DNA from 4 places in the Serratia entomophila genome. Region 3 is predicted to be linked to each of the others. Evidence: predicted binding sites of a transcription regulator. Region 3 holds the regulator's gene; each other region holds the start of a gene.

The links. The regulator PurR, encoded in region 3, represses purine synthesis genes. The targets are predictions, from matches to a motif close to CANGCAAACGTTTGCNTG.
Region 1: the regulator PurR is predicted to act here: its motif matches at 6,108-6,125, upstream of purT (formate-dependent phosphoribosylglycinamide formyltransferase).
Region 2: the regulator PurR is predicted to act here: its motif matches at 5,556-5,573, upstream of rbsD (D-ribose pyranase).
Region 4: the regulator PurR is predicted to act here: its motif matches at 2,430-2,447, upstream of pyrD (quinone-dependent dihydroorotate dehydrogenase).

What each region holds. Positions count from the first base shown of each region.
Region 1 covers NZ_CP082787.1:2,843,750-2,851,094, reverse strand. Annotated here, with positions in the region: gene sdaA (L-serine ammonia-lyase) at 1-592, opposite strand, end outside; gene KHA73_RS13915 (CoA pyrophosphatase) at 1,039-1,617, opposite strand; gene pabB (aminodeoxychorismate synthase component 1) at 1,614-2,987, opposite strand; gene KHA73_RS13905 (glycosyltransferase) at 3,523-4,524, shown strand; gene KHA73_RS13900 (YoaH family protein) at 4,591-4,836, shown strand; gene purT (formate-dependent phosphoribosylglycinamide formyltransferase) at 4,872-6,050, opposite strand; gene cspE (transcription antiterminator/RNA stability regulator CspE) at 6,323-6,532, shown strand; gene dbpA (ATP-dependent RNA helicase DbpA) at 6,680-7,345, shown strand, end outside.
Region 2 covers NZ_CP082787.1:4,853,771-4,861,115, forward strand. Annotated here, with positions in the region: gene asnA (aspartate--ammonia ligase) at 1-283, shown strand, start outside; gene viaA (ATPase RavA stimulator ViaA) at 290-1,753, opposite strand; gene ravA (ATPase RavA) at 1,756-3,264, opposite strand; gene kup (low affinity potassium transporter Kup) at 3,550-5,418, shown strand; gene rbsD (D-ribose pyranase) at 5,587-6,006, shown strand; gene rbsA (ribose ABC transporter ATP-binding protein RbsA) at 6,014-7,345, shown strand, end outside.
Region 3 covers NZ_CP082787.1:2,271,240-2,278,584, forward strand. Annotated here, with positions in the region: gene KHA73_RS11155 (riboflavin synthase subunit alpha) at 213-851, shown strand; gene KHA73_RS11160 (I78 family peptidase inhibitor) at 907-1,200, shown strand; gene cfa (cyclopropane fatty acyl phospholipid synthase) at 1,274-2,425, opposite strand; gene punC (purine nucleoside transporter PunC) at 2,767-3,981, opposite strand; gene punR (DNA-binding transcriptional activator PunR) at 4,105-5,049, shown strand; gene purR (HTH-type transcriptional repressor PurR) at 5,046-6,071, opposite strand; gene cydH (cytochrome bd-I oxidase subunit CydH) at 6,396-6,485, shown strand; gene KHA73_RS11190 (C40 family peptidase) at 6,629-7,345, opposite strand, start outside.
Region 4 covers NZ_CP082787.1:1,816,051-1,823,395, forward strand. Annotated here, with positions in the region: gene ssuD (FMNH2-dependent alkanesulfonate monooxygenase) at 1-700, opposite strand, end outside; gene KHA73_RS08840 (sulfonate ABC transporter substrate-binding protein) at 717-1,634, opposite strand; gene ssuE (NADPH-dependent FMN reductase) at 1,704-2,282, opposite strand; gene pyrD (quinone-dependent dihydroorotate dehydrogenase) at 2,541-3,551, shown strand; gene KHA73_RS08855 (cell division protein ZapC) at 3,728-4,276, shown strand; gene KHA73_RS08860 (YcbX family protein) at 4,282-5,385, opposite strand; gene rlmKL (bifunctional 23S rRNA (guanine(2069)-N(7))-methyltransferase RlmK/23S rRNA (guanine(2445)-N(2))-methyltransferase RlmL) at 5,489-7,345, shown strand, end outside.

The sequences.
Region 1 (7,345 bases), 570 kb from region 3:
CCAGTTCGTTCTGCATCACCATACCGGACAACGACAGCCCGGTTTCGCGGCAGTGGTCGAGCATTTCGCGGGCGAAGTTGAATGGGTAAGGCACGCTCAGTTCGTGGGCGTCTGCCTTGCCGAAATTCTCTTCGTCAACGATAAAGCCGCCGCCGATGGAGTAATAGGTCTTGCTGTAAACTTGTTTTTCGCCGGCGAAGGCGTGGATCTGCATGCCGTTTTCATGCAGCGGCAGGTTGTCGCTGCGGAAAACCATGCCGCCGTCGCGCGGGAAATCGACCTCATGCAGGCCGCTGGCCAGCATCAGACGTTGACGTTGTTCTACATCGCGAATAAAACCCGGGATGCTATCGATATCAACGGTGTCCGGCATATTGCCGGCCAGGCCGAGGATGATAGCGATATCGGTATGGTGACCTTTACCGGTCAATGAGAGTGAGCCGTAGACATCAACGGCGACACGCGTGATAGAAGGCATCAGGCCTTTATTTACCAGATCGTCGACAAACTGTTTGCCGGCTTTCATCGGTCCAACCGTATGAGAGCTGGACGGGCCGATGCCGATCTTAAACATGTCGAAAACGCTAATCACGCTAAAACTCCTTAAAGAGGCATATTGTTATGGCTGCATGGTTAAAAACCACGCAGGGAACAGCGATATTGTAAAAGGACCGTACGGGTTCGGTTGCCTTTTTCGCATGAAATAAAATAATCCTTGGTGTTACTTTCTTTACTGATTACCGCAGGTTTCAGGCCGAGCGCGGGGCCGTCCTTTGCCCAAGTTCCATTGGTGGTAATCGCGCCAGCCTCCGCTGCTGAACGCCGCCGGCTTAATCCCTGTTTTGACAGTGGTTTATCTCGGACGGCCGTATTTTACAGGTATTTAGTAAGGTTTAAGAGAGGGTTTACAGTTTTTTTAAAAGCGTATCAGGCAGAAGGTAGTGGAAAACGCAAATGAATGAAGTGATGACGATCGCTTTACCTGTGCCTGCCATGCGGATACCGCGTAGTATTGTGATTTGCATCACGCTTTACCGCTTAAATGCTGACTTGCTGCGCCAGCCGGCGAATGATGGCGGCGGTCAGGCCCCAAATAAATTGGCTCTGATACCAGGAAAGATAAATGCGGTGCGAGTGCCCGCCGCGGTGAATATCCAGCGGGTAATAGCGTGACAGGGTCAGGGCTTCGTGCAGCGGCATTTCGAACACATCGGCCACTTCGGCCTCATTGGCGTGGAACTGTACTCCGGGCGGGATCAGGCCGACTACCGGCGTCACCTGGAATCCGGTGCTGCTGTCGAGCGGCGCCAGTTGGCCGATGACGCTGACGGCCTGCGGCGGAATGGCCACTTCTTCCTGCGCTTCGCGCAGCGCGGTGACGATTGGCGAACCGTCCTCGGCGTCGGTTTTGCCGCCGGGAAACGCCACCTGGCCCGCATGCTTGCGCAGCGAATCGGCGCGCCGGGTTAGCAGCAGCGTCGGTTCCGGGTGGCAGATTATCGGGATCAATACCGCCGCTGGCCGCACATTGAACGACATCTGCGCGGCCTGCGGCAGCTGCAGCTGAAAGCGGCTGATAAACGCGGCCAGCGAAGCCGGATAGTTCGGTGGGTTCATGAGAGGCTAAACTCCCCAAGCTGCGGCAGAATGCGGCCGACCTTGTCAAAGGTTTCCTGGTATTCCGCCTGCTCCTGGCTGTCCGCCACTATGCCGCCGCCGGCGGAACAGTGGATGCGGCCGTTTTCGGTGACCAGGGTGCGGATGGTGATGTTGGTGTCCATGGTGCCACAGGCGCTGAGATAGCCGATGCTGCCGCAATAGGCGTTGCGGCGCTGCGGCTCCAGCTCTTCGATGATGGCCATCGCCCGCACTTTGGGGGCGCCGGTGATCGAACCGCCGGGGAAACAGGCGCGCAGCAGCGCGGTGGCCGGCGTGGCGTCCGGCAGCGTTGCCGTAATGGTGCTCACCAGATGGTGCACAGCCGGGAAAGGTTCTACGGCAAACAGTTCCGGCACCCGCACGCTGCCTGGCAGCGCAACCCGGCCAATATCATTGCGCAGCAGATCCACGATCATCAGGTTCTCGGCGCGGTCCTTCGGCGAACCGGCCAGCCGGCGCGCCTGCTCGGCATCCTGCGCCGCATCGTTCAGGCGCGGCAGCGTGCCTTTGATCGGCCGGGTTTGGATCTGTTGCCGCTCCAGCCACAGAAAGCGTTCGGGAGACACGCTCAGCACGCTGTTTTCAGGCAGGCGGAGAAACGCGGAGAAGGGCGCGCGGTTGCTGGCGCTCAATTGCCGGAAAGCCTGCCACTCATCGCCGGCGTAATCGGCGGAAAAACGCTGCGCCAGGTTGATTTGATAGCAGTCGCCGCTGCGCAGATAGCGCTGGATACGCTGAAATTTTTCACCATACTGCCGGCGAGTCATATTGGCGCGCCAGGCGCCGGTCAGGGCGAACGGCCGCTGCGGTTTCGCCTGCTGGCGGCTCAGCCACTGCCAGCGCTGTTCCACATCCTGATAGCTGAGCAGCGTCAGTTTTTGCAACTGGTGATCGGCTATCAATGCCCAGTCATAAATGCCCACCGCCATATCCGGCAGCGCGATGTCTGCTTCCGCCAACTGCGGCAGTTGCTCAATTCTGCGGCCCAAATCATAGCCGAACAGCCCCAGGGCGCCGCCCTGAAAAGGCAGATCGGCGTTAAACGCCGGCCGCCAGGCCTGCTCCGCCAATTGCTGCTGCAGCAGGCTGAAAGGATCCGCAGTGGACTTCTCGCCGCTTTCGCCCTGACGCGTTTCGGTGATGGCGCCGCGCGTCGTCAGCGTGACGCGCGGGTCGGCGACCAGGATGTCGAAACGGTTGTGCGAATGCTCGGCGAAGCCTGAATGCAGCAGCATCGCCCACGGCTGGTGGGAGAGCGGGGCAAAGAGTTCCAACAGGGCGCTGCGTGTATAAGGCAAAGACTTTATGTTTGGTGCGGTTACGCTCATTGACTTCAATAAACCTGACTCTCGGAGACGGCGGTGTCTGCCGTTATTCTGCCATAGTCGGCGGTGGCGCGCATGTCCCGTCGTATGTGAGCCCATGCACACTTCACATAAACAATGGTTAAACAACTTTGCGGTGAAGCATTTTTTGCGCCATTAATATTAATTCAATATGTTAAAAATTTATGCTCCCGGTTGCCGGAGCCGCAATTAGCCACAGCGGCCGTCAATGGCTGAAATATAAAAAGTGACCGGGAACCTGGCCTTGTCAGTTGTTTCGGTTTGTTATCAAAAGAATGAGCGCGGCTATGCCGTTTTACTTGGCAATGTGGGATCCCGGTAGACGAATTATTTCGTCATGCAACTTTTTATGGCTGTCTTAACGGCGTTTTGGCACAAAAAGACAATGTTAAGCAAAGCGTATGAGGCACTTGCTGAAAACGCTGGGCAATATTTCTGCACCAGGTTTAACCACAACGCCCACTGATATTATTAAAAGATAAAAGAATTATTTTGTTACATTATTTAAGAGCTAATTATGTCGTTAATATTAAGCGTCATCGTTCCGCTGCATAATGCGGGAGAACTGTTCGAGCCTTTCCTCGCATCGCTGCTGGCGCAGCGCGAGCGGCGGCTGGAAGTGATCATCGTTAACGACGGTTCGACCGACGGTTCCGGTGATATTGCCCACCGTTATGCGGCGGAATATCCGCACATCAAGGTGATCGATCAGGCTAATTCCGGCGTATCCAACGCGCGTAATGCCGGGCTGGCTATGGCCAAAGGGAAATATGTGGCGTTTCCTGATGCCGATGATTTGCTGGCGCCGGATATGTATTCCACGCTGATCGAATTGGCAGAACGGCACCAATTGGACGTTATGCAATGCAACGGCGAACGCTATTTCGCCAGCCGGGATGAATTGCAGACAATTTTTCCTCTGCAACGGCTGAGCAGCACAGAAGTGATCAGCGGCGTACAGTGGTTTGAGCGTGCGTTGAAATCACGCAAGTTTATTCACGTCGTGTGGTTAGCGGTATATCGGCTTGATTTTATCCGGCAGCACCGGTTGTATTTCGAGCCCGGCCTGCATCACCAAGATATTCCCTGGACGACGGAAGTGATGTATAACGCGCAGCGGGTCAAGTACCTGAGTAAACCTTTGTATCGCCAGCGGGTACACGATCAGTCGATCAGCAATCGCCGGCGAACCGGCAAGGCCAATGTGCAGTATCAGCGGCACTATATGAAGATTGTCGACATGCTCCAACAGCTCAACCGACGCTACGCGAATAAAATCGCCATTCGCCCGGCATTTCATTGGCAGATTGCCCGCGAGGCGCTGGGTATTTGCCACAGCATTCGCCGTGAGCCAGAGCTGGCGGCGCAGCGCCAGATCACCGAAGAGTTTTGCCAACGCGGCATCGACAAGGCGATGGCCGCCAACGCGCGCGGCCTCAAACAGGGCTGGCATGTGTTGCTATGGCAGCATCGTCTGAAACAATGGCGCGGCGGCGGCGCTTGCTCGCAGACGGCCTGATCACAAGCGTTGGGATCTGCCCTGTTAAGGCGTATACTCGCCCTCCATTTTGCTGGAGATAAACACATGCTTGCAGGTATGCCATCACTGAGCCACTCAGAACAACAGGAAGCGGTGGAACGCATCCATCAATTGATGGAACAGGGCATGAGCAGCGGTGAGGCCATCGCCCGCGTCGCGCAGGAAATCCGCGAAAAACACCAGGGCGATCGGGTCACGGTGCTGTTCGATGACGAAGAAGAAGACGAAGAGCAGCCGGAAGAGCAGGCTGAGGACAGCGATTACGACGAAGAAGAAGACGAAAACTACTGATGTTGTCGGGGGCCGGGATCCCGGCCCCGCTTGGGTTACCCTGTGATAACCACTGCCGCTGCGGCCTGCTTGGCCAGCTCCACTGCATGTTCCACGGTTTCCGCCGTCGCCAGGGCGACGCCCATGCGACGCTGGCCGTTAATTTCCGGCTTGCCGAATAAGCGCAACTGATTGTGCCCGCTCAGGGCGCGGTCGAGGCCGCTAAAGCGCAGATCGCCGCTGGTCAGCTGCGGCAGGATCACCGCCGAAGCGGAAGGGCCTGACTGGCGGATTGCCCCGACCGGCAGGCCCAGGAAGGCGCGCACGTGCAGAGCAAATTCAGACAGATCCTGTGAGATTAGCGTGACCATGCCGGTGTCGTGCGGGCGTGGTGACACTTCGCTGAAGATAACTTCGTCGCCGCAGACAAACAGCTCAACACCGAACAGACCATAGCCCCCCAGGGCCTTCACCACCTGTTCCGCAATGCTCTGCGCGCGGTTCAGCGCCAGTTCGGACATCTGCTGCGGCTGCCAGGATTCACGGTAGTCGCCATCCTCCTGCCGGTGGCCGATAGGGGCGCAGAAGTGCACGCCGTCTACGGCGCTGATGGTCAGCAGGGTAATTTCAAAATCAAATTTCACCAGACCTTCGACGATCACCCGGCCGCCGCCGGCGCGGCCGCCCTGTTGGGCGTAATCCCAGGCGGCTTTCAGCTGTTCAGGGCTGCGGATCAGGCTTTGCCCCTTGCCCGAAGAACTCATTACCGGCTTGACGATGCACGGGTAACCTATTTGCTCTATCGCCTGATGGAAGGCGGCTTCGCCGTCGGCGAAACGGTAGCTGGAGGTGGGCAGGTTCAGGGTTTCCGCCGCCAGGCGACGGATGCCTTCACGGTTCATGGTCAGGCGGGTGGCTTCGGCGCAGGGCACCACGCGGTGGCCCTGTTGCTCCAGCTCGACCAGCATGCCGGTGGCGATAGCTTCGATTTCCGGCACGATGTAATCAGGGCGTTCCTGTTCAATGACGGCTTTCAGCGCTTCGCCGTCCAGCATGTTGATGACGTGGCTGCGGTGCGCCACGTGCATGGCGGGGGCATCGGCGTAGCGGTCGACGGCAATCACCTCCAGCCCCAAACGCTGGCATTCGATGGCGACTTCTTTACCCAGCTCGCCCGAGCCGAGCAGCATAACGCGGGTGGCGGAGGGGCGCAGGGCGGTTCCAATCGTTAACATAGTCTCGTACCTGGATCGATGAAGATTAATGCGGTCTGATAATGGGAGTGCAGTATATACGAAAACGTTTGCGCGTGCAGCCGCCGAGCGATGCCAATGGCGCTATATTCCCCGATGCTTCTTGCTAACTTGCTGTTTTTATAACAAACAAAAACATTTGCCCTCTATGGGGGATTGTGAGTTAATAAGCGGCGGCGAGGAAAGGCCTACTTATGTCAGGGTTTTCGCGTCTCTGTGCCGCAACGGCAGATTTATCAAGTAAGGAAAGACAAATGAGCAAGATCACTGGTCACGTTAAATGGTTTAACGAAAGCAAAGGTTTCGGCTTTATCACCCCGGCTGATGGTTCCAAGGACGTTTTCGTGCATTTCTCCGCAATCGTCAGCGATGGTTTCAAAACTCTGGCGGAAGGCCAGCAGGTTGAGTTCTCCATCCAGGACAGCCAACGTGGCCCGGCCGCAGCCAACGTCGTCGCTATTTAACGACTCCGCTGCCAAAAAAACCCGCCGCCGGCGGGTTTTTTTATGCCCGAATCCCGTAAGCCAGCCCATCTCTGTTATCATCTGCGCTGATTCGGCGCCTGCCCGCGGGCGCGCCGCCATTCCATTCGCCATATAAGAGTTATCGCCGTGAGCACAGTTTCTTTTTCTTCCCTGCCGCTGCCAGCCGAACAGTTGGCCAACCTCAACGAACTGGGGTATGCCGCAATGACACCGGTGCAGGCCGCAGCCCTGCCCGCCATCCTGCAAGGGCAGGACGTGCGCGCCAAGGCCAAAACCGGCAGCGGTAAAACGGCGGCGTTCGGCATCGGCCTGCTGGATAAAATCAACGTCGCCCAGGTGGCCGCTCAGGCGCTGATCCTGTGCCCGACGCGCGAGTTGGCCGATCAGGTGAGCAAAGAGCTGCGCCGTCTGGCGCGCTTCACCCAGAATATCAAAATACTGACCCTGTGCGGCGGCCAGCCGATGGGGCCGCAGCTCGATTCGCTGGTGCATGCGCCGCATATTGTGGTGGGTACGCCGGGCCGCATTCAGGAACACCTGCGCAAGAAGACTCTGATGCTGGATGAACTGAAGGTGCTGGTGCTGGACGAAGCCGACCGCATGCTCGACATGGGCTTCGCCGACGATATCGACGACGTTATCGGCTATACGCCGCAGCAGCGCCAGACGCTGCTGTTTTCCGCCACTTACCCGGCCGGCATCGAGCGTATCAGCGCGCGGGTGCAACGTGAACCTTTGAACGTGGAAGTGGACGGCGACGAAGATCTGCCGACCATCGAACAGCGTTTTTAC
Region 2 (7,345 bases), 2.4 Mb from region 3:
GGTGTGGAACCCGGTGCTGCAGGACGCCTTCGAGATCTCCTCTATGGGCATCCGCGTTGACGCCGCTGCGCTGCAGCACCAGCTGGCGCTGACCGGCGATGAAGATCGCCTGAAGCTGGAGTGGCACCAGTCGCTGCTGCGCGGCGACATGCCGCAGACCATCGGCGGCGGTATCGGCCAGTCGCGCCTGGTAATGCTGCTGCTGCAGCTGCCGCATATCGGCCAGGTGCAGTGCGGCGTATGGTCGCCGGAAGTGCGCGGGGCGGTCGAAGGCCTGCTCTAATCCCGCCTAGCGCCGCCAGCGGCGCATCAAACGGCTTTTTAGCCCGGTATCAAAGCGCCAGATATGATCGAAGATGCGCATGATGCCGGGTTTGCCATAGGCGGACATCGCCACCGCGTGAAAACGCTGATGATGGCTCTGCTGCTGCAATTTCACCTTCTTTATTACCTCATCCGGCAATCGCTGGGCGATAAAATCAGAAATAATCACCGCATCGGCGTCAAACCAGCCGCTTTCCGCCATCTTGCCGGCGGTGGCGTTCAGGCAGGCCGCCAGATCGGTGCCGCCGCGGAAGTGTTGGCCCAGAAAGCGCACCGCTTGCTCGATACCGCTGGCGGCGGTGAGCTCGTAATGCACGATCTGGTTGGCGAACAGCATGATGTAGCAACGGCGATTATCCGCCAGTGCAATGCGCAGCAACGCCAGGCAGAAGGCCTTGGCGCACTGTTCGTTGAAGCCACCCATCGAGCCTGAGGTATCCACGCAGACGATAAACGGCCCGCGCGGTTGCTGATCCTGCTGCTGATGGGTCACCTGGCGGATTTGGATCTGCTCCTGCCAGACGTCGCCCTGCAGGCGATAGCTCAACAGCCGTTTTTCCAGCAGACGGCGGTAAAACTCGAATTCCAGTTCCTCGATGCCCAGCGTCGCCAGCTCCGGCGGCAGCAGGCGCAAGATATCATCGCTCTGGTGAATGCCGCTCACCTCTTCCGGCAGCGTGGCCGGCACCTGCACCATCACGCGAAACGGCTCCGGCTGCGCGTCCTGCTGCTGCACCGCCTTGGCCTGATAGCTGCGGCCCAGCTGCTGCGCCAGCTTTTTCAGTTCCGGCTGCTGCTGCAAAAAATTGCCGTACTCCACCAGCCGCTGGTAGTCGCCGCGCTGTAGCTGGCCTTTGCTCATGTCCCAAAGCCGCCCGGCGGCGGTGTCGTTTTCCGACAGCAGCGGCTCCAGCGCGCCGCTCAGCGCCAGGCGTTCCTGCAGTTCCGCCATCAGCTGTTCGCGCTCTTGCTCCAGCAGCTGGTGGTGCAGCATGGTGGCCTGCAGCGTCAGGCTGATGCGCCAGCGCTGCAGAAACAGGGTCTGAAAGCTGTCGTCCAGCGGATGATTGGGCAGATCGGCGGCGTCCACCAGCGTGCGCGCCTGTTCATAAAACGGCGAGACCAGCTGGCGCAGCAGCTCCAGCGTATCGCTCAGGTTATGGTAGAACTGGGTATTGTTTTCCAGCTGGCATTGCTGATAGCGATAAAACTCCTGCGCCAGCGCCGGCGGTACCATGGCTTCATGGAGCCGTTCTTTGAGCTGCAGCTTCCAGCGCGGTAAATCGCGATCCAGCGCCCGGCGGATCGCCGGAAACTTTTTGAAGAATACCGTCAGCTGCGGCGCCGCCAGCATGCCGACAATCATTTCCTCTATCAGCTCGCCTTCGGTGATCGCCAGCAGCAGATCGAGCGTCTCCAGGCTGAGCATGGTTACTGGCCGCGCATCTGCTGATGCTGCTGTTTGATTTGTTCCGCCACCTGCAACAGGCTGGCTTCTATTTTCGCCAGGCCGGCGGCCGGGGTAAACAGGCACGGCTGATGCTGGCTGAACAGACGCCGCTGCTCCGCCAAACGCTGGGTCAATGCCTCCATTTCATCCAGCATCGCCTGCGGGGTGGCGGTGGTTTGCTTGCCCGGCAGCGCCAGCAGCGAAGGTTGGCGGCTGACGTCCAGCACCGTCAGATGCAGTTGCTCATCCACCTCCAGATCGATCTGCTGGGCAAAACCGATGCCGTTCAGCTTGGCGCGCACGTCGCCGCCTTTTTGCAGCCAGTTGTCCAGCGCGCTGCTTTCGATACTCAAATGGTTGACCTGAATGTCATGCAGCTGCAGCGGTTTTTGCAGCAATAGGGTCAGGGTGCCGGCAGCGAACGGCGTGGCCGGCGCGTATTGCGGTTTGCGGCTGAACATGCCGCCTTTTTTCACCAGGCCGATGGCCTGACGATCGCTTTGCTGCTGTTGATCCTGCAGCCAGCGGGTATGTATCTGCTGCAGTTGGATCAGCATCGACTGCTGTTGATAAGCCTGCTCGGTCAACAGCTGGTCAATCTGCTGCTGCAGCAGCTTCAGCGAGGTGAGATCGTGCCACAGGCAGTCTTTCAGCAACATCAGGTCCAGCGGGGCGATGGCATCGCGCCCGCTGAAGAAGGCGCAGGCCTGCAGCAGGCGCAGCGCTTTTTTCCAGCGGCGATCGGAAACGTAGGGCGCCTGCTCCAGCGCGTCCAATCGTTGGCGCAGCTGGAAAATCAGTTCAAAGCAGGCTTCCGGCAGCTTGACCTTATCGATCTGCGGCTGCCATTGGTGGAATTCTTCGTCGCTGATGCTCAAGGCTTCCGGCACCGGGTTAAGGCTTTCGTTCTGGCGGTTGACCAGCAGCGAACGGAAATTCTGTTTTTCCTGCACCTTGTCCAGCCACAGGCGGATCAGCATGCGGTCATACAGCGCCTCCAGGCTGTTGTCCGCTTCCGGCAGTTCGTTGGAGGCGGTCACCAGCAGCCGCAGCGGGATCGGCTCTTCACTGTTGCCGTTGCGGAAGCGGCGTTCGTTGATCGCCGTCAGCAGGGTGTTGAGGATTGCCGGGCCGGCTTTCCAGATTTCATCCAGGAATACGATCTCCGCTTCCGGCAGATAGCCGGCGGTCAGGCGCTGATAGCGGCCTTCATCTTTTAATGCCTGAATAGACAGCGGCCCGAACACCTCTTCCGGCGTTGAGAAGCGGGTCATCAGATATTCAAACGAGCGGGCGTTGCGGAAGGCGAACTTCAAGCGGCGAGCGATCAGGCTCTTGGCGATGCCCGGCGGGCCGAGCAGGAACACGCTTTCGCCGCTCAGCGCGGCCAGCAAACACAGGCGAATCGCCTCTTGCCGTTCATAAAGGCCGCTCTCCAGCGCGCTGCTGAGGCGGGAAATTCGTTCTGCCAGAAGTGATGATGGCGCCATATAATCGTCGCATTGTCCGAGAGTTAGCCAATCTTGGTCGATAATCCAATGATAAACCACCATTATTTTTAGTGGTATAGCTTGTTGATTAGTAAAATTTTTCTATTATCAAAAGGGCGGCTGGTTCACATTTTGTTTATTTTTCGGCTCTGATATAAGAGTAGGCAAGCAGTATAAATGGTGCATACTGTGCGGCTTTCTAGTGGGCGTGACGGATCTTTGAGCCCGTATCTCTAGCTTGATGCGGATGCATCGCTAACGGATGTTCTGATAAAGAAACGAATTATGAGCACAGAGCATAAACAGTCCTTATCGGCGGTAACCCTGGCGGCAATTGGGGTGGTTTACGGTGATATCGGCACCAGCCCTCTCTACACCCTGAGAGAGTGTTTTTCCGGCCATTACGGCTTCGACGTGCGTCCAGACGTGGTATTCGGCTTTCTTTCGCTGATTTTCTGGATGCTGATCGTCATTGTCTCCCTCAAATATCTCAGCTACGTCATGCGGGCGGATAACGCCGGCGAAGGCGGCATCCTGACGCTGATGTCCCTGGCCGGGCGCAATACCTCGGCGCGCAGCACCGCGGTGCTGGTGATACTCGGCCTGATCGGCGGCAGCTTCTTCTATGGCGAGGTGGTGATCACCCCGGCGATATCGGTGATGTCGGCGATAGAGGGGCTGGAAATCGCCGCGCCTTCGCTCGACGCCTATATCGTGCCGCTTTCTATCCTGGTGCTGACGCTGCTGTTCGTCATTCAGAAACACGGCACCGGCAGCGTCGGCAAGCTGTTCGCCCCGGTGATGCTGCTGTGGTTTATCGTGCTGGCGGTGCTGGGCGCGCGCAGCATCATTTCCAATCCAGAGGTGCTGCAGGCGCTGAACCCGAAATGGGCGTTCAACTTCTTCGTGGAATACAAGAAGGTATCGTTCTTTGCGCTGGGTGCGGTGGTGCTGTCGATCACCGGCGTTGAGGCGCTGTACGCCGATATGGGCCACTTCGGCAAGTTCCCTATCCGCCTGGCCTGGTTCACCGTAGTGCTGCCTTCTTTGGTGCTCAACTACTTCGGGCAGGGCGCGCTGCTGTTGAAAAACCCTGAGGCGATCAAGAACCCGTTCTTCCTGCTGGCGCCGGATTGGGCGCTGATCCCGCTGCTGATTCTGGCGACGTTGGCGACGGTAATCGCCTCGCAGGCGGTGATTTCCGGCGTATTCTCGCTGACCCGCCAGGCGGTGCGCCTGGGCTATCTGTCGCCGATGCGCATTATTCATACCTCGGAAATGGAGTCCGGCCAGATCTACATTCCGGTGATTAACTGGATGCTGTATATCGCGGTGGTGTTGGTGATCATCGGCTTCGAACACTCCAGCAACCTGGCGGCGGCGTACGGCATTGCGGTGACCGGCACCATGGTGCTGACCAGCATTCTGGTCACCTCGGTGGCGATCAAAAACTGGCACTGGAACCGCTTCTTCGCGGTCGGCATTCTGATTATCTTGCTGATCATCGACGTGCCGATGTTCTCCGCCAACGCCCTGAAGCTGTTCTCCGGCGGTTGGCTGCCGCTGACGCTGGCGCTGGTGATGTTCATCATCATGACCACCTGGAAGAGCGAGCGCTTCCGGCTGCTGCGCCGCATGCATGAGCACGGCAATTCTCTCGAGGCGATGATCGCGTCGCTGGAGAAATCGCCGCCGGTGCGGGTGCCGGGTACGGCGGTATTCATGTCGCGCGCCATCAACGTGATCCCTTTTGCGCTGCTGCATAACCTGAAGCACAACAAGGTGCTGCACGAGCGGGTGGTGTTGCTGACGCTGCGCACCGAAGATGCGCCTTACGTGCACAACGTGCGGCGGGTCACCATCGAGCAGCTTTCGCCGACTTTCTGGCGGGTGGTGGCCAGCTACGGCTGGCGTGAAACGCCGAACGTCGAGGAGGTGTTCCACCGCTGCGGGCTGGAAGGGTTGCCGTGCCGCATGACGGAAACCTCGTTCTTTATGTCGCATGAGTCGCTGATCCTCACCAAGCGGCCGTGGTATCTGTTCCTGCGCGGCAAGCTGTTCATTGCCCTGAGCCGCAATGCGCTGCGCGCGCCGGACCAGTTCGAAATCCCGCCGAACCGGGTGATAGAACTCGGCACCCAGGTCGAGATTTAATTCCCTCTCAGGGGCTCAGCCATGCTGGGCCCCTGTTGTTTTCGCTTTACGCCGGCGGGAGCGAAACGTTTCGATAGCGATCACACTTCTGCGTTATCCCGGTTGCCTTCCCGTGCCGTTTTTTTAAACTCGCCAGAGAGCGAAACGTTTCGCTGTCGGAGTGAGAACATGAAAAAAGGCGTATTACTGAATTCTGACCTGTCCGCCGTGATTGCCCGGCTTGGCCATACCGATCAGCTCACCCTGTGCGATGCGGGGCTGCCTATACCGGCGGCGACGCAGCGCATCGATCTGGCGCTAACCCAGGGCGTGCCGACATTTTTGCAGGTTGTCGGCGGGGTGACGCAGGAGATGCAGGTAGAAAGCGCCATCATGGCGGAAGAGATCGTTGAGCAGAATCCTTCGCTTCATCAGGCGTTGCTGGCCCATCTCACCGAGCTTGGCCAGCGCCAGGGCAACAGCATCAGCGTGCGCTATATCAGCCATGAGGCGTTTAAAGCGCAGACTGAGCACAGCCGGGCGGTGATCCGCAGCGGGGAATGTTCGCCTTATGCGAACGTGATCCTGTGCGCCGGCGTAACTTTCTGAGGCATTTATGCAACCTTTACTGCAACTGAAAGGGATTGATAAAGCCTTTCCCGGCGTGAAGGCGCTTTCCGGCGCCGCCCTCAGCGTGTATCCCGGCAGGGTGATGGCGCTGGTGGGCGAAAACGGCGCCGGGAAATCCACCATGATGAAAGTGCTGACCGGCATCTACCAGAAAGACGCCGGCAGCCAGCATTTTCTCGGCAAAGAGGTGGTGTTCAATGGGCCTAAAGATTCGCAGGATGCGGGCATCGGCATTATTCATCAGGAGCTTAATCTGATCCCGCAGCTGACGATTGCGGAAAACATTTTCCTCGGCCGCGAATTCGTCAACCGTTTTGGCCGCATCGACTGGAAGCGCATGTACGCCGAGGCCGACCGGCTGTTGGCGCGCCTTAATTTGCGCTACAGCAGCCACCGGCTGGTGGGCGAACTGTCGATCGGCGATCAGCAAATGGTGGAAATCGCCAAGGTGCTGAGCTTCGAATCGCAGGTCATCATTATGGATGAGCCGACGGATGCGCTGACCGACACCGAAACCGCCTCCTTATTTAAGGTGATCAACGAGCTGAAGGCTGAGGGACGCGGCATCGTCTATATCTCGCACCGGTTGAAAGAGATCTTTGAAATTTGCGATGACGTCACCGTGTTCCGCGACGGCCAGTTTATTGCCGAGCGCCCGGTGAGCGAGCTGCAGGAGGATTCGCTGATTGAAATGATGGTCGGCCGCAAGCTGGAGGAGCAGTATCCGCGGCTCCGGCTGCCGCGCGGGGAAAAACGCCTGCAGGTCAGCCACCTTTCCGGCCCCGGCGTTAACGACGTCAGCTTCACCCTGTACCGCGGCGAAATTCTCGGCGTGGCCGGGCTGATGGGCGCCGGGCGCACCGAACTGATGAAAATCCTCTATGGCGCAGCGCCGCGCAAAGCCGGCACCGTCACGCTCGATGGGCATGAGGTGGTTACCCACTCACCGCAGGACGGCCTGGCGAACGGCATCGTTTATATCTCTGAAGACCGCAAGCGCGATGGCCTGGTGTTGGGCATGTCGGTGAAGGAAAACATGTCGCTGACCGCGCTGCGCTATTTCAGCCGCGCCGGCGGCAGCCTGAAGCAGACCGAAGAGCAGCAGGCGGTGGGCGACTTCATTCGCCTGTTCAACATCAAAACGCCGTCGATGGAGCAGCCGATTGGCCTGCTTTCCGGCGGCAATCAGCAGAAAGTGGCGATCGCCCGCGGCCTGATGACCCGGCCGAAGGTGCTGATCCTCGACGAACCGACGCGCGGCGTCGACGTCGGCGCCAAAAAAGAGATCTATCAGTTAATCAACCAGTTCAAGCAGGAA
Region 3 (7,345 bases):
GGAGGGAGGGTCGTCGCGAGAGGACAACAATTAAAAATAGCGGAATTTTGTCAAAAAGATTGTACCTGCTCGGCGTCGTTAAGCAAACGTTGTGATCAAATAGTTATTAAATGCGCACACGCAGATTTTTTGCCTCGGCGGATTTGGTTTTCCGCGCCATCTGGGGCAAACTGCCGGAAGCGCTTTAACACTTTCAGAAAGAAGAGGCATACATGTTCACCGGTATCGTACAGGGCACCGCGCCGCTGGTCGCCATTGATGAGAAACCCAACTTCCGCACCCACGTGATTGAGATGCCTGCCGAGCTGCTGCCTGGGCTGGAGCTTGGCGCGTCGGTCGCACACAATGGCTGCTGCCTGACCGTGACCGCGGTCGAAGGCAACCGCGTCAGTTTCGATCTGATCAAAGAAACGCTGCGTCTGACCAACCTCGGCGAACTGGCGTTGGGCGACGTGGTCAATATCGAACGCGCGGCCAAATTCAACGACGAAATTGGCGGCCACCTGATGTCCGGCCATATTATCTGCACGGCGGAAGTCGCCAAGATTTACACCTCGGAAAATAACCGCCAGGTGTGGCTGCGTATGCCGAATGCCGAATTAATGAAATATGTCCTGCATAAAGGCTTTATCGGCATCGACGGTATTAGCCTGACCATCGGCGAAGTGGTGAATAACCGTTTTTGCGTGCATTTGATCCCAGAAACGCTGGAGCGCACCACCCTGGGTAAAAAACGCCTGGGCGACAAGGTGAATATCGAGATCGATCCGCAAACCCAGGCGGTGGTGGACACCGTGGAACGGGTGCTCGCCAGCCGCGAGGCGGCCCTGGCGCCTGCGCACAAAGACTGACCCAGGTTCGGGCGCCGTCGCCGGGACCGCATCATAACCAGAGAGGAGCATACGCGTGAAGTTTTATGGGAAAACGTTAATGTTAACCGCGCTGCTGGCGCTCAGCGCCTGCAGCAGTTCACCGGAGAAGGGCGCTGATCCGCAGACGGCCGACGCGGACGATACCTGCGGCGCGTCGCAGTATCAGAGCTATGTCGGCAAACCGATGGCCTCGCTGGAGGGCCTGCAAATTGATGCCAAGGTTCGCGCCATTCCGTACAACTCGGCGGTGACCATGGACTTTAACCTGCGTCGCCTGAACTTCCTTGGCGACAGCGACGATAAAATCATTCGCGTTTATTGCGGTTGATGCGCAGTTTGCTGCCCGCAAAATAAAAATAGCCCCGGTTTAACGCCGGGGCTATTTTTTTACGCGGGGTCAATCAGCGGCTGACGCGGATACCGCCTTCGACGCCTTTCGGGCTGAATACCACCTGCCACAGCTGAATATCGCGCGCACGGAACGCGCCGGCGCAGGCGTTCAAATAATAGCTGAACATGCGTTCGAAACGTTCCGAATACCGCTGGGCCAGCTGCGGCCAGGCCTGTTTAAATCGTTCATACCAGGCCATCAGCGTGCGATCGTAATCGGCGCCGATATTGTGCCAGTCTTCCATCACGAAATGGCCTTCACTGGCTTCGGCAATATGGCTGACCGACGGCAGGCAACCATTCGGGAAGATATATTTGTTGATCCAGGGATCCACATTCATATCCGTCCGGTTGGAACCTATGGTGTGCAGCAGGAACAAACCGTCCGGTTTTAAATTGCGTTCGACCACCTTGAAATAGGTGCGGTAGTTTTTCGGACCAACGTGCTCGAACATGCCGACGGAAACGATGCGTTCAAACTGCTGATGCAAATCGCGGTAGTCCTGCAACAGAATTTCCACATCCAGCCCGGCGCAGCGTTGCTGCGCCAGCTTCTGCTGCTCGGCGGAAATGGTCACGCCCACCACCGAAACGCCGTAGTTTTTCGCCGCGTAGGCGGAAAGGCCGCCCCAGCCGCAGCCGATATCCAGCAGCCGCATGCCGGGTTTCAGCTGCAGTTTTTCGCAGATCATTTTCAGCTTGGCTTCCTGCGCCTGTTCCAGCGTAGTGGCGTCTTTCCAATAGCCGCAGGAATATTGCATATAAGGATCGAGCATCAGGGTAAAGAGATCGTTCCCCAGATCGTAATGTTCTTTGCCGACGATCCAGGCGCGCTTCTTCGACTGCAGATTGGTTAATCGCGCGGCGGCTATGCGCAGCGTATCTTTAAGATGGTGGGGGAGTTTCTTTTCCAGCCCGGCGCTGACCACGCGTTGAAAGAATATATCCAGCCGCTCGCACTCCCACCAGCCGTCCATATAACTTTCGCCCAGCCCCAAAGAACCTTCCTGCAGCACGCGTTTAAAAAAATCGGGGTTTTTAACCTGAATGTCGAAGGGGCGCGATCCGTTGATTTCAATACCGGCCATGCCGAGCATTTCATGAGCGATACGGTACCATTGGTTATCCTGAATGCTCAGATCTTCTATACACGATGAACTCATAGCTTCTCCATCACCTTCTTCTGACTGATGACCCGCAAGGAAAAAGCTTAGACAATTTCTGCGGGCGCATACGTTTACCGCGGAAAAATTACCCGCAGCGTCTGATATCCGACTATGAACAGAGGAAAATTTTAAGAAGGCTCCCAACGCAAAGGGCGCAGGATAAACACATCCTTAAAAAAGTGTGACGCCATACGCGTACACAATAGCTACTTGAGATATAGAGATTATAAGGTGTTACTTTAAAAGGTTGTTTTTGAGTATAGGCGTGCCGAGGCGCTTACTCAACCGTAAATCGCGCTCGGCAAAAATATTCTTTAAGTGACTATTAACCCAGGTAATTATGACGCCTGGTTAGCATGTTCCCGCGGCGCTTTCTGCTCCGCGTCGGCCGTTTTTCCCCGCTGCAGCCAATAGCCCAACGCGGCCAAAATCACCGTGGAAACCATCACCGTTACCGTCGCCAACAGCGGCTGGGCGATAAACGCCGAAACCAGCATGCTGGCGACAAAGCACAGGCCCAGCTGCAGGGTATTTTGCAGCGCCGCCGCCTTGCCGCTGCTTTCCGGGAACGGCGTCAGCGCATTGGCCACCATGATCGGGTAGCCGGCGCCGTTAACCAGTGCCATAACGCAAAACGGGATCAGCAAAGTGGTCAGGGTCGGTTCGGTTAGCGTCGCCACCAGATACAGCGCCACCATACTTATGCCGTAGGTTACCAACAGCCAGGGCAGCAGGGCTTTACCATTAATGCGTTTTAACGCGGCGCGGCAGCCATAGCCGCCGAGCAGGAAGGCCAGGGTTTGCGGCACATAACTCAGGCCGATATCATTCGGGCTGTAGCCCATGTCGCCAAGGATGAACGGCGAACCGGTCAGCCAGGCGAAAAAGCCGGCCGAGCAGGCGGCGAACATGGCGACGTTGCCGCTGAATACCGGCGACTTCAACAGCTGCCAGAAGCTGACGCCGCGGTTCTTTTCGGCGCTGGCCGCCGGTTGCGGTTTGGCATTTTCTTTCAGCAGCAGGGTCGGCAGCAGCAGCAGTACGGTGATGCCCAGCAGCACGGCGAAGATCGTCCGCCAGCTGCTATGGTTCAACAACCAGGCGCCCAGCAGCGGCGCCAGCGCCGGCGACAGCGCCACCAGCGGCATGATGGTGGCGAATACGCGGTTCGCCTTGCCGTCGCGGTAGCGATCGACCACCAACGCCTGCCAGGTCACCGCGGCGGAGCACACGCCGATCGCCTGAATAAAACGTAGCGACCACAGCTGCACGGCATTTTGCACCCATAGCATGCCGAGACAGCCGAGGGCGAACAGCGCCAGGCCGATCAGCAGCACCGGTTTACGGCCCAGGTGGTCGGAGAGCGGCCCCCACAGCAGTTGCGCAAAGGCGAAGCCGGCCAGGAAGATACTGAGGCTGGCGCTGATGGCGCCGGCGGAAATTTGCAGCTCTTCCCGCATGGCGCCGAAGGCGGGCAGGTACATGTCGGTCGCCAGATAACCCAGCATACTCAGGCCGGCGAGATAGAACATAAAGCCAAAGGAATTTCGCATGGTATTTCTCGTTAATATTTTGTTGTCGCAGGTTTTTAGCGCCGGCAAGTGTATCCGGCTGGATCTCTGCTTGTGAAACGGTAATATTTGCAAAGTGCTGTTAAAAAAATTGAAGGCAAGACAATGTGGTCTGAATACTCTCTGGAAGTGGTGGACGCAGTGGCGCGCACCGGCAGTTTCAGCGCGGCGGCGCAGGAGCTGCACCGGGTGCCGTCGGCGGTCAGCTATACGGTGCGCCAGCTGGAGCAGTGGCTGGCGGTGCCGCTGTTCGAGCGGCGCCATCGCGACGTGGAGCTGACGCCGGCCGGCGCGCTGTTTATCAAGGATGCGCGGGTTGTCATCAAAAAAATGCTCGACACCCGCCGGCAGTGCCAGCAGGTGGCCAACGGCTGGCGCGGCCAGCTGAACATCGCGGTGGACATCATCGTCAAACCGCAGCGCTGCCGCCAGCTGGTGCTGGACTTTTATCGGCACTTTCCCGACGTGGAACTGCAGGTTCAGCCGGAGGTATTCAACGGCGTGTGGGATGCGCTGGTCGATGGGCGGGCGGAGATGGCGATCGGTGCGACGCGCGCGGTGCCGGTCGGCGGCGGTTTTGCCTTCCGCGATATGGGGTATATGAACTGGCTGTGCGTGGCCAGCCCAGGGCACCCGCTGGCGCAGTTGGCCGGCCCGCTGCATGACGACCAGCTGCGGCCCTATCCCTCGCTGTGCCTGGAAGATACCTCGCGCAACCTGCCGAAGCGCGTAACCTGGACGCTGGATAACCAGCGGCGGCTGGTGGTGCCGGATTGGGTTTCGGCGCTGGATTGCCTGTGCGCCGGGCTGTGCGTCGGCATGATGCCGGCCCACCGGGTTTTGCCGTTGGTGCAGCGGGGCGAACTGGTGGCGCTGCAGCTGCAGCAGCCGTTTCCCGCCAGCCCCTGCTGCCTGACCTGGCAGCAGGATAAACCCTCACCGGCGATGGCCTGGCTGCTGGAATATCTGGGGGACAGTGAAACCCTGAACCAAGAGTGGCTGGGTGAAACGCTGCCGGAAGCCGCGCGGGCTCCCGGCAGCGGCGATTAGCGGCGGTAGTCGATGAACGGACCGTCGGCGACCGAACGGCGCTCGATCAGCTTCGGATGCACCTCTATCACCTGCGACTCTTCGCGCTTGCTGATGATGCGATCCAGCAGCATGGTGAAGGCCATTTCGCCCAAACGCTCCTTGGGCTGGTGGATAGTGGTCAGCGCCGGGGTGAAGTAGCGGGCGTTGCGCACGTTGTCGTAGCCGATCACCGAAATATCCTGCGGCACCCGCAGGCCCAATTCGTCGGCGGCGCAGATGGCGCCCATCGCCATGATGTCGCCGCCGCAGAACACCGCGGTCGGGCGCTGTTTTTGCGACAGGATCTGATGCATCGCCTTGTAACCGGATTCCGGTTCGAAGTCGCCCTGGACTATCCATTCGTCGCGCACCTCGATATTGGCTTCCTGCATCGCCTTCAGGAAGCCCTGATGGCGGCCGCCGCCGGTGTTGCGCGCCAGCTGGCCGGGAATGGCGCCGATATCGCGATGGCCGCGTTCGATCAGATAACGGCCGGCCAGGTAGCCGCCTTCGAAGGCGTTATCGATGATGGTGTCGGTAAAGTCACCGCGCGCCGCGCCCCAGTCCATCACCACCATTGGGATATTGCGGTAGTCTTCCAGCATGCCCAGCAGTTGGTCCGGGTATTCCGAGCACATCACCAGCAGCCCGTCGACGCGTTTTTGCGCCAGCATCGCCAGGTAGGCGCGCTGCTTGTCCAGGTTGTTGTGCGAGTTGCACAGGATCAGCGTATAGCCCTTGCTGTAGCAGCTGTTTTCCACCGCCTCAATCACTTCGGCAAAGTAGGGCGCCTCGCTCGAGGTGGCCAGCAGGCCGATCGACTTGGTGTGATTGACCTTCAGGCTGCGCGCTACGGCGCTCGGTGAGTAATGCAGTTCTTTGATTGCGGCCCACACGGCCGCTTTGGTCTCTTCGGCGACGAAACGAGTCTTATTGATGACGTGCGAAACGGTGGTGGTGGAAACGCCAGCGCGTTTGGCCACATCTTTAATCGTTGCCATGTAAGAAATGACTCCTGAACTTACATGTTGCAGCATGTAAGTGTGATGTTAATCGTTTGCCTGCGTAGATCCTCCTCCAGAGAAGCGAAAACTGAGTTTTTAGTGTATTGAAGTCGTCAGCGCTTGGTCAGGAGGGGCATTGTTGCCGGTACGCAGTTGTGAACTGCGAATTTTGTCGCATATTGAGCAAAAGGGGAAGAGGTAATCGGTATTATAAACAGGGAAATGATAACAAGATTTTATTGGCGAACTGTGGGAAAATGATTTGACGTACTAATTGTGCGCCTTTTATCCTTGGGAAAGCCTATCTGAGAAGGAGTAGTAATGGATACCGATCTGAAGATGTCGCTGTTCACCACCCTGTGTGCGCTGGCCGTGATCATTGCCTTCAGCTTCACCGCCGCGTTGAACTGAATCCCCGGCATTAAAAAGGCGCAGCTTGCTGCGCCTCGTCGCTCTCCCCGGCGGTTATCCGCGTTTTTCTGCAGCACAGGTCCGGTACGCCAACGCCCGGAGGTTCTCCAGGCATTTCGGTCGCGTATCGCGCCAGCCTGGTATTAGCGGATGGTTTTCGGCGTCACTACCCGGCGGGCGCCGATGTAGTGGTTCTGCCAGTAGTCGTTGTCGAGCTGGCTGATGCGGATCTCTTCGCCGGTACGCGGAGACTGGATAAACTTGCCGTTGCCGAGGTAAACGCCGACATGATCGGCCACGCCGCGGTTGTTGATGCGGAAGAACACCAGGTCGCCGCTTTCCAGTTCGTTTTTCTTGATCGGCGCGGCGTCGCGCAGGTGATACATCTCATTGGCGGTGCGCGGCATCTTGATTTTTACCACGTCCTTATAGGCGTAATAAATCAGGCCGCTGCAGTCAAAGCCGGTGCGCGGCGAGCTGCCGCCCCAACGATAAGGCTTGCCCATCTGATCCATCAGCTTGGCCATGGCAGTTTGTTTGGCGTGCTGATAGCGTTTTTTATGCGCCGGGCTAAGCTTCAGCGGCTTATCATCGAGCACCAGTTTGGCGGTTGCCATACCGGCTTCGCGGTGGCGACCGTAGCCTTTTTTGTAGCCCTTTTTCGGTGGGGTGACTTTGATCTTGGCGATTTTCTGGGGTTTGGCTTTCGACTTGGCGCTGACAATCTTTTTAGCGGTTTTCTCGGGTTTGGCCTTGGCGATCTTGGTTTTTTTCTCGCTTGCCGTGACTTTGGCTTTTTTGCCGGCCTTTACCGCTTTCTTTTTTTTGCGGTCATCCGGCCGTGCTTCATTAACATGGCT
Region 4 (7,345 bases), 460 kb from region 3:
CCCGCACGATCACGTGCAGACGAATGCCGAAGCGCACCTGGCGGCCTTTGGCCGCCGCTCTGGCGCGCACCTGCTCAATTTTCTCTTTAACCTGCGCCGGCGGCTCTCCCCAGGTGAGGTACATCTCTACCTGCTCGGCGGCCAGATCCTGCGCGGCATCGGAAGATCCGCCAAAATAGAGCGACGGGCGCGGCTGTTGCACCGGTGGGAACAGCAGCTTGGCGCCTTTCACCTGAATGTGTTTGCCGTTGAAATCAACGGTTTCCCCTTCCAATACCCGGCGCCATACCTGGGTAAACTCGGCCGAGGCCTCGTAACGCTCTTCGTGGTTGAGGTGCAGGCCTTCCGCCGCCAGCTCTTCCGGATCGCCGCCGGTCACCAGGTTAAACAGCGCGCGGCCGTTGGACAGGCGATCCAGCGTCGCGGCCTGCCGCGCCGCCAACGTGGGGGAAATAATGCCGGGGCGCAGCGCCACCAGGAATTTCAGCCGCTGGGTAACCGGGATCAGCGACGCGGCCACCAGCCAGGAGTCTTCGCAGGAGCGGCCGGTGGGGATCAGCACGCCGCCGAACCCCAGGCGGTCCGCCGCCTGGGCAATTTGTTGCAGGTAGCCGTGATCGACGCTACGCGCGCCTTCAGCGCTGCCCAGGTAGTGACCGTCACCGTGGGTGGGCAAAAACCAGAAAACGTTAAGGCTCATCGTTAGTTCTCCAAAATTATTGCGCGCTTGGGCGCCAGATGCGTTGCGAGATATCCACTTTCACCGGCACCAGGTGGTTGGCGTAAAACAGATCGGCGGTTTGTTGCTGGGCGGCGATGGTGTGCGCATCCAGCGGCGTGATGGCGGTCGGGGGGCGATGGTCCAGATAGCTGGCGATCACCTTTTCCGGCAGCCCCATGGCGTTGGCCAGCAGCGTGACGCTCTGCGCGCGGTCACTGCGGGTGAGCGCGTCGGCCTGGGTCAGCACGCCCAGTACCTGGCTGATAAAGGGGCCGTTGGCTTCGACGTAGGGGCGTACCGCCAGGTAGAAGGAACCGGTTTGGTTGAGATCGGTGCCGTCGCCGAGCACCCGCACGCCGCCCTGCAGCAGCGCGGCGGAATAGTAAGGATCCCAGATCGCCCAGGCATCGACGTTGCCCTGCTGAAATGCGGCGCGTGCGTCGGCCGGGGTCAGATAGACCGGTTGAATATCGGTGAATTTCAGCCCGGCCTTTTGCAGCGAACGCAGCAGCAGATTGTGTGAGCTGGAGCCCTTCTGGAAGGCAACCTTATGGCCTTTCAGTTCGGCGACGTTTTTGATCGGGCTGTTTTCCGGTACCAGGATCACTTCCGCCTTGGGTTTGGGCGGTTCGACGCCGACGTACAGCAGGTCGGCGCCGGCGGCCTGGGCGAAGATCGGCGGGATATCGCCGGTGCTGCCCAAATCGATGCTGCCGACGTTCAGCGCCTCCAGCATTTGCGGGCCGGCCGGGAATTCAATCCAGCTGATTTTTGTGGCGGGAAAACGCTTCTCCAGCAGCTGATGGCTTTTTGCCAGCACCAGGCTGACCGATCCTTTTTGGTAGCCAATACGGAACTGGGCGGGATCTTGTGCGCTGGCGGCGTTAGCCCACGCCAGCGACAGCAGGCCCATCAGGGCGGTGGCGCCAAACCAGTGCCGCAGAACAGATCGCTTCATATTGATGTCCTTTTCCGGGGCGTTTCAGGCGGTCTGTCTGGCCGACAGGGGGAGGGGGACCCTCAGAGAGGGCGGCTTGCGGCGGCCCAGCGCCAGGTAGAAGCTTTCCAGCGCCTCCTCCAGCCGGCCGGCGACGCCGTCCGACAACGTGACCTGTTCGCCGCTGAGCTGCACCTGGCTGTCATCGGCGAATACGCCGTGCAGCACTTCCTGCGCCTTCAGCGCCGCCAGTACCGGCTTCAGGGCGTAGTCCACCGCCAGCATATGGCCGACGGAACCGCCGGTGGCCAGCGGCAGCACCACCTTGTGGTCCAGCGCGCGCTCCGGCAGCAGATCCAGCAGGGTTTTCAACGCGCCGGAGAATGAGGCTTTATAGACCGGGGTGGAAATCAACAGGCCGTCCGCCTGCGCCAGCTGCTCGGTGAAGGCTTTGATAGCCGGGCTGTTAAAGTTGGCGTACAGCAGGTCTTCGGCATCGAAGTCGTGCAGGGTATAAGCGATCACCTCTACGCCTTGTTGCCGCAGCCAGTTCTGGCTTAGGGTAAGCAGGCCCGCCGAGCGCGACGGGATGCGTGGGCTGCCGGCCAGTGATATAACGCGCATTACCACTCCTTATAACTAAATGTTAGGTTTAATTAGAAAATGTTCAGGAAGTGTTTTAAAGCTAACAGCAAAGGGGCGCGTTTTTTAAATCTCATTTTTTGATTTTGATATGCGTAAAAGCGGATTTGCTTCAATTTCAGCGCAGGGCAAGAAAACGATTGCGTAAAAAGGCCTTTTTTTGCCTTTAATCAATTCCAATTGGGCCGGGGATACCGGATAATACGCCCCCGGTTTGCAACCGGGAAATCAGGAGAGTCCATGTACTACCCCATCATCAGGAAAGCGTTGTTCCAGCTCGATCCCGAGCGCGCGCATGAATTGACCTTTCGCCAGCTCAGCCGCGTTACCGGCACCCCATTAGAGTTTCTTGTTCGCCAGTCCGTGCCGACCAAACCGGTCAGCTGCATGGGGCTGTCGTTTAAAAACCCCCTGGGATTGGCCGCCGGTCTGGATAAAAACGGCGAGTGCATCGACGCGTTCGGCGCCATGGGTTTTGGCCATGTCGAAGTGGGCACCGTGACCCCGCGCCCGCAGCCGGGTAACGACAAACCGCGCCTGTTTCGGGTGGTGGAGGCCGAAGGCCTGATTAACCGCATGGGATTTAATAACCAGGGTGTAGACAATCTGGTTGAAAACGTTAAGAAATCTCATTTTGGCGGCATTCTTGGGATCAATATCGGCAAGAATAAAGACACCCCGGTCGAGCAGGGTAAAGACGATTATTTGATCTGCATGGATAAAGTTTATCCTTATGCCGGTTATATCGCGATTAACATTTCGTCACCCAATACCCCGGGTTTGCGATCCTTGCAGTATGGTGAAGCGCTGGACGATCTGTTAGCGGCGATTAAAAATAAGCAGCAGGAATTACATGCGCGCCATCACAAATATGTGCCGGTGGCGGTAAAGATCGCGCCGGATCTTTCTGAGGAAGAATTGATCCAAATAGCCGACAGCTTGGTGCGGCATAATATCGATGGAGTGATCGCCACCAATACCACGCTGGATCGTAAATTGATCCAGGGATTAAATTATTGCGAACAAACGGGCGGCCTCAGCGGGCGTCCGCTGCAGTCGCGCAGCACCGAAGTGATCCGTCGCCTGTCTACCGAGCTGCAGGGGCGCCTGCCGATTATTGGCGTGGGCGGGATTGACTCGCTGACGGCGGCGCGCGAAAAAATAGCGGCCGGGGCGACCCTGGTGCAAATTTATTCCGGGTTTATCTATCACGGCCCGCGTTTGATTAAAGATATCGTTACCCATATCTAATATTTTTCCTTTCATTTTATCTCGGGGGTTTATTTCTGCCCCCAGCTCGTCTATATTTTGTTCGTTAGCATAAATATCGTTCGCGGAATTATCCGATGTTTAAGCAACTTTATCGGTGATAAAATCACCTTTTAGGGTAAATACGGCGTTGGCATAGGCAGCGGGAAGGATAAGAGATGAAGATAAAACCTGACGATAATTGGCGTTGGTATTTCGACGCCGAACACGATCGGCTAATGCTGGATTTAGCCAATGGTATGATCTTTCGCTCGCGCTTCCCGGCCAAAATGTTAACGCCGGACGCCTTCGACGAATGCGCTTTCTGCGTTGACGACGCCGCGCTTTATTTCACCTATGAAGAACAGTGCAAGCAGGTCAAGCTCAGCCATGAACAGCGCGCCGAGCTGGTATTGAATGCGCTGGTCGCCTACCGCTTCCTCAAGCCGCTGATGCCGAAAAGCTGGCACTTCTCGCAGCAGCACTACCCGCTGCAGCCGAAGAACGGCGAGCTGGCGGCGGTGAAGGTGATGGAAAGCGGCGTCGAAGCCCGCCTGCTGGTGGTGGAAGCCGGCGATAACGCCAGCCTGTGCTTGTTGGCGCAAAATCAGCTGTCGGTGGCCGGCCGCACCATGGTGCTGGGCGATGCAATCAAGGTGATGCACGATCGTCTGAAGCCCTGCGCGCAGGACGAATCTTCCGCCCCGGCTTACGACAGGGCGGTATAAACAGATTACGCCAGCGTCAAATCGCTCTTCGGAATACAGCTGCAACAAAGAATGGTGCCGTCGTTGGCCAATGCGCTTTGTTTCAATGGCGCGACTTCGCCGCTGACCAACGTAATGCGGCAACTGCCGCAGATACCCGCCCGGCAAGAATAGGGCACGCGAATCCCCTGCTGTTCCAACTGTTCGAGTAATATTTGCTGGTTATTGCCGGTAAACACCTTGCCTTCATATTCAATGGTCAGGCTGTGCGCGCTGTCCTGCGGCGCGGCGACGCTTTCCACCACCATGCCGACGCCATACGGGCGGGGCGGCTTGGTCGACAATACCTCCACCGGATCGCCAACGCGGATAATGCCGCTGTTGCGCGCAATCATATTTTGGCCAAAGTCGATGTCGCCGTTATCGGCGGTGCGGAACTTCTGCAGCGTGCTCAGCGGTTCGCCGCTCGGGTGCTTGCGGCCGCGTTCGGTGCTGACGGTGGTCAGCACGCAGCGGCTGCAGGGCTTCACCAGCTCGAATATCACGTCGCCGACGCGGATCACCTGCCAACCGTCTTCGGCCCAGGCGCTGGCGCCGGTGACCACCAGATTGGGGCGAAACTGCTCCAGCTTGATGCTGCCGGGGCAACGTTGCTGCAGATCGTTGAACGAGGCCTGATTAATCAGCAGATAAGGATAGCCATCGGCGAACGACAGCGGAATTTCCGGGTGTTTCTTTACCCGGCGGGTGAGTTCCGGCCCCAGCCAGCGCAGCTGCACGTCGCGCTGGAAGTAGCCGCTCAGCCAGCGGTTGATCGCTTCCGGCGCAATCAGCGCGGTGAAATGGTTGCCCCACACCTCGGTAGGCTGCGCCTCGGCGGTGAAATCGCTGAAGCGGATGGCGGCGCTTTCGCCGTCCGGCGCGGTCAGGAACAGGCCGTCGGCCAGCAGCGCCGGGGTGAACAGCACCATCTGCGGGTATTGGCGCGCGGTAATAAAGGTGCCATCCGGCTCGGTGATCATAAAGGTGCGGTCGAAAGCCAGGCCGCTGCTGGAAACCTGTGCATGGGAAAGCTGCAAACCCCGCAGCGATTTAACCGGATGAACGTAGAGTCTGGAAAGCGTGATCACCCTTATCTCCGTGCGATTATTAAATAGAAGGGAGCAACTTTATGACAAGCGGTGCGGATTAGCTATAATGCGCAACAATTTTCTTTTTGGTGATAAGTACGATATGAACTCTCTGTTTGCCAGCACGGCGCGTGGACTGGAAGAACTGTTAAAAAGCGAGCTGGAGCTGCTTGGCGCTCACGACTGCAAAGTGGTGCAGGGCGGGGTACATTTTCAGGGTGACGATCGTCTTCTGTACCAAAGCCTGCTGTGGAGCCGCCTGGCCTCGCGCATTCTGCTGCCGCTGAACGAATTCCGCGTGCACAGCGATCTGGACCTGTACCTTGGCGTGCAGGCGATTGACTGGACCAGCATTTTTGGCGTGGATAAGACCTTCGCCGTACATTTCAGCGGCGTCAATGAAGAGATCCGCAACAGCCAATACGGCGCGCTGAAGGTTAAAGACGCCATCGTCGACAGCTTTACCCGCAAAATTGACCAGCGCCCGACGGTCGCCAAGCAGCAGCCGGATATTCGCGTCAACGTGTTCCTGCAGCGCGACATGGCCAGCGTGGCGCTCGATCTGAGCGGCGAAGGCCTGCATCAGCGCGGCTACCGCGATCTGACCGGCCAGGCGCCGCTGAAGGAAAACCTGGCGGCGGCCATCGTACAGCGTTCCGGCTGGCAGCCGGGCACGCCGATGCTCGATCCGATGTGCGGTTCAGGCACCTTGCTGATCGAAGCGGCGATGATCGCCTCCGATCGCGCGCCGGGCCTGCACCGCCAGCACTGGGGCTTTACCGCCTGGAACGGCCACAACGCCGAGCTGTGGCGCGAAGTGACCACCGAAGCGCAGGTTCGCGCGCGCCGCGGCCTGCAGGAAACCACCTCACGCTTCTTCGGTTCGGACATTGATCGCCGGGTGATCGAGATGGCGCGCGGCAACGCCCGCCGCGCCGGCATTGCCGAACTGATCACCTTCAACGTCAGCGACGTCGCCAAACTGACCAATCCGCTGCCGGAAGGCCCGGCGGGCACCGTGGTCAACAACCCGCCGTACGGCGAGCGTTTGGAAAGCGAACCGGCGCTGATCGCCCTGCACAACATGCTGGGCCGCATCATGAAGAGCGCCTTCGGCGGCTGGCAACTGTCTCTGTTCAGCGCCTCGCCGGAGCTGTTGAGCTGCCTGCAGCTGCGCGCCGAGCGGCAGTTCAAGGCCAAAAACGGCCCGTTGGACTGCGTGCAGAAAAACTATCAGCTGGCGGCCAATCCTCAGGGAGCCGGCGGCGTGCAGGTGGCGGAAGATTTCGCCAACCGCCTGCGCAAGAACCTGAAGAAGCTCGACAAATGGGCCAAGCAGCAGGGCATTGAATGCTACCGACTGTACGATGCCGATCTGCCAGAATACAACGTGGCGGTGGATCGCTACGGCAGCAAGGTGGTGGTGCAGGAATATGCGCCGCCGAAAACCGTCGATGCGCAGAAGGCGCGTCAGCGCCTGTTCGACGTAATCAACGCCACGCTGGCGGTGCTGGAATTGCCGTCCAACCAGTTGATCCTGAAGACCCGCGAACGGCAGAAGGGCAAAAACCAGTACGAAAAGCTGGCGCAGAAGGGCGAATTCCTGCTGGTGGAAGAGTTCAACGCCAAGCTGTGGGTTAACCTGACCGACTATCTCGACACCGGGCTGTTCCTCGATCACCGCATCGCGCGCCGCATGTTGGGCGAGATGAGCAAGGGCAAGGACTTCCTCAACCTGTTCGCCTATACCGGCACCGCCAGCGTGCACGCCGGGCTGGGCGGCGCGCGCAGCACCACTACGGTGGACATGTCGCGCACCTATCTGGAGTGGGCGGAGAAAAACCTGCGCGCCAACGGCCTGACCGGCCGTCAGCACCGGCTGATCCAGGCCGACTGCCTGTCGTGGCTGAGCAACGCCGACGAGCAGTTCGACGTGATCTTTATCGATCCGCCGACCTTC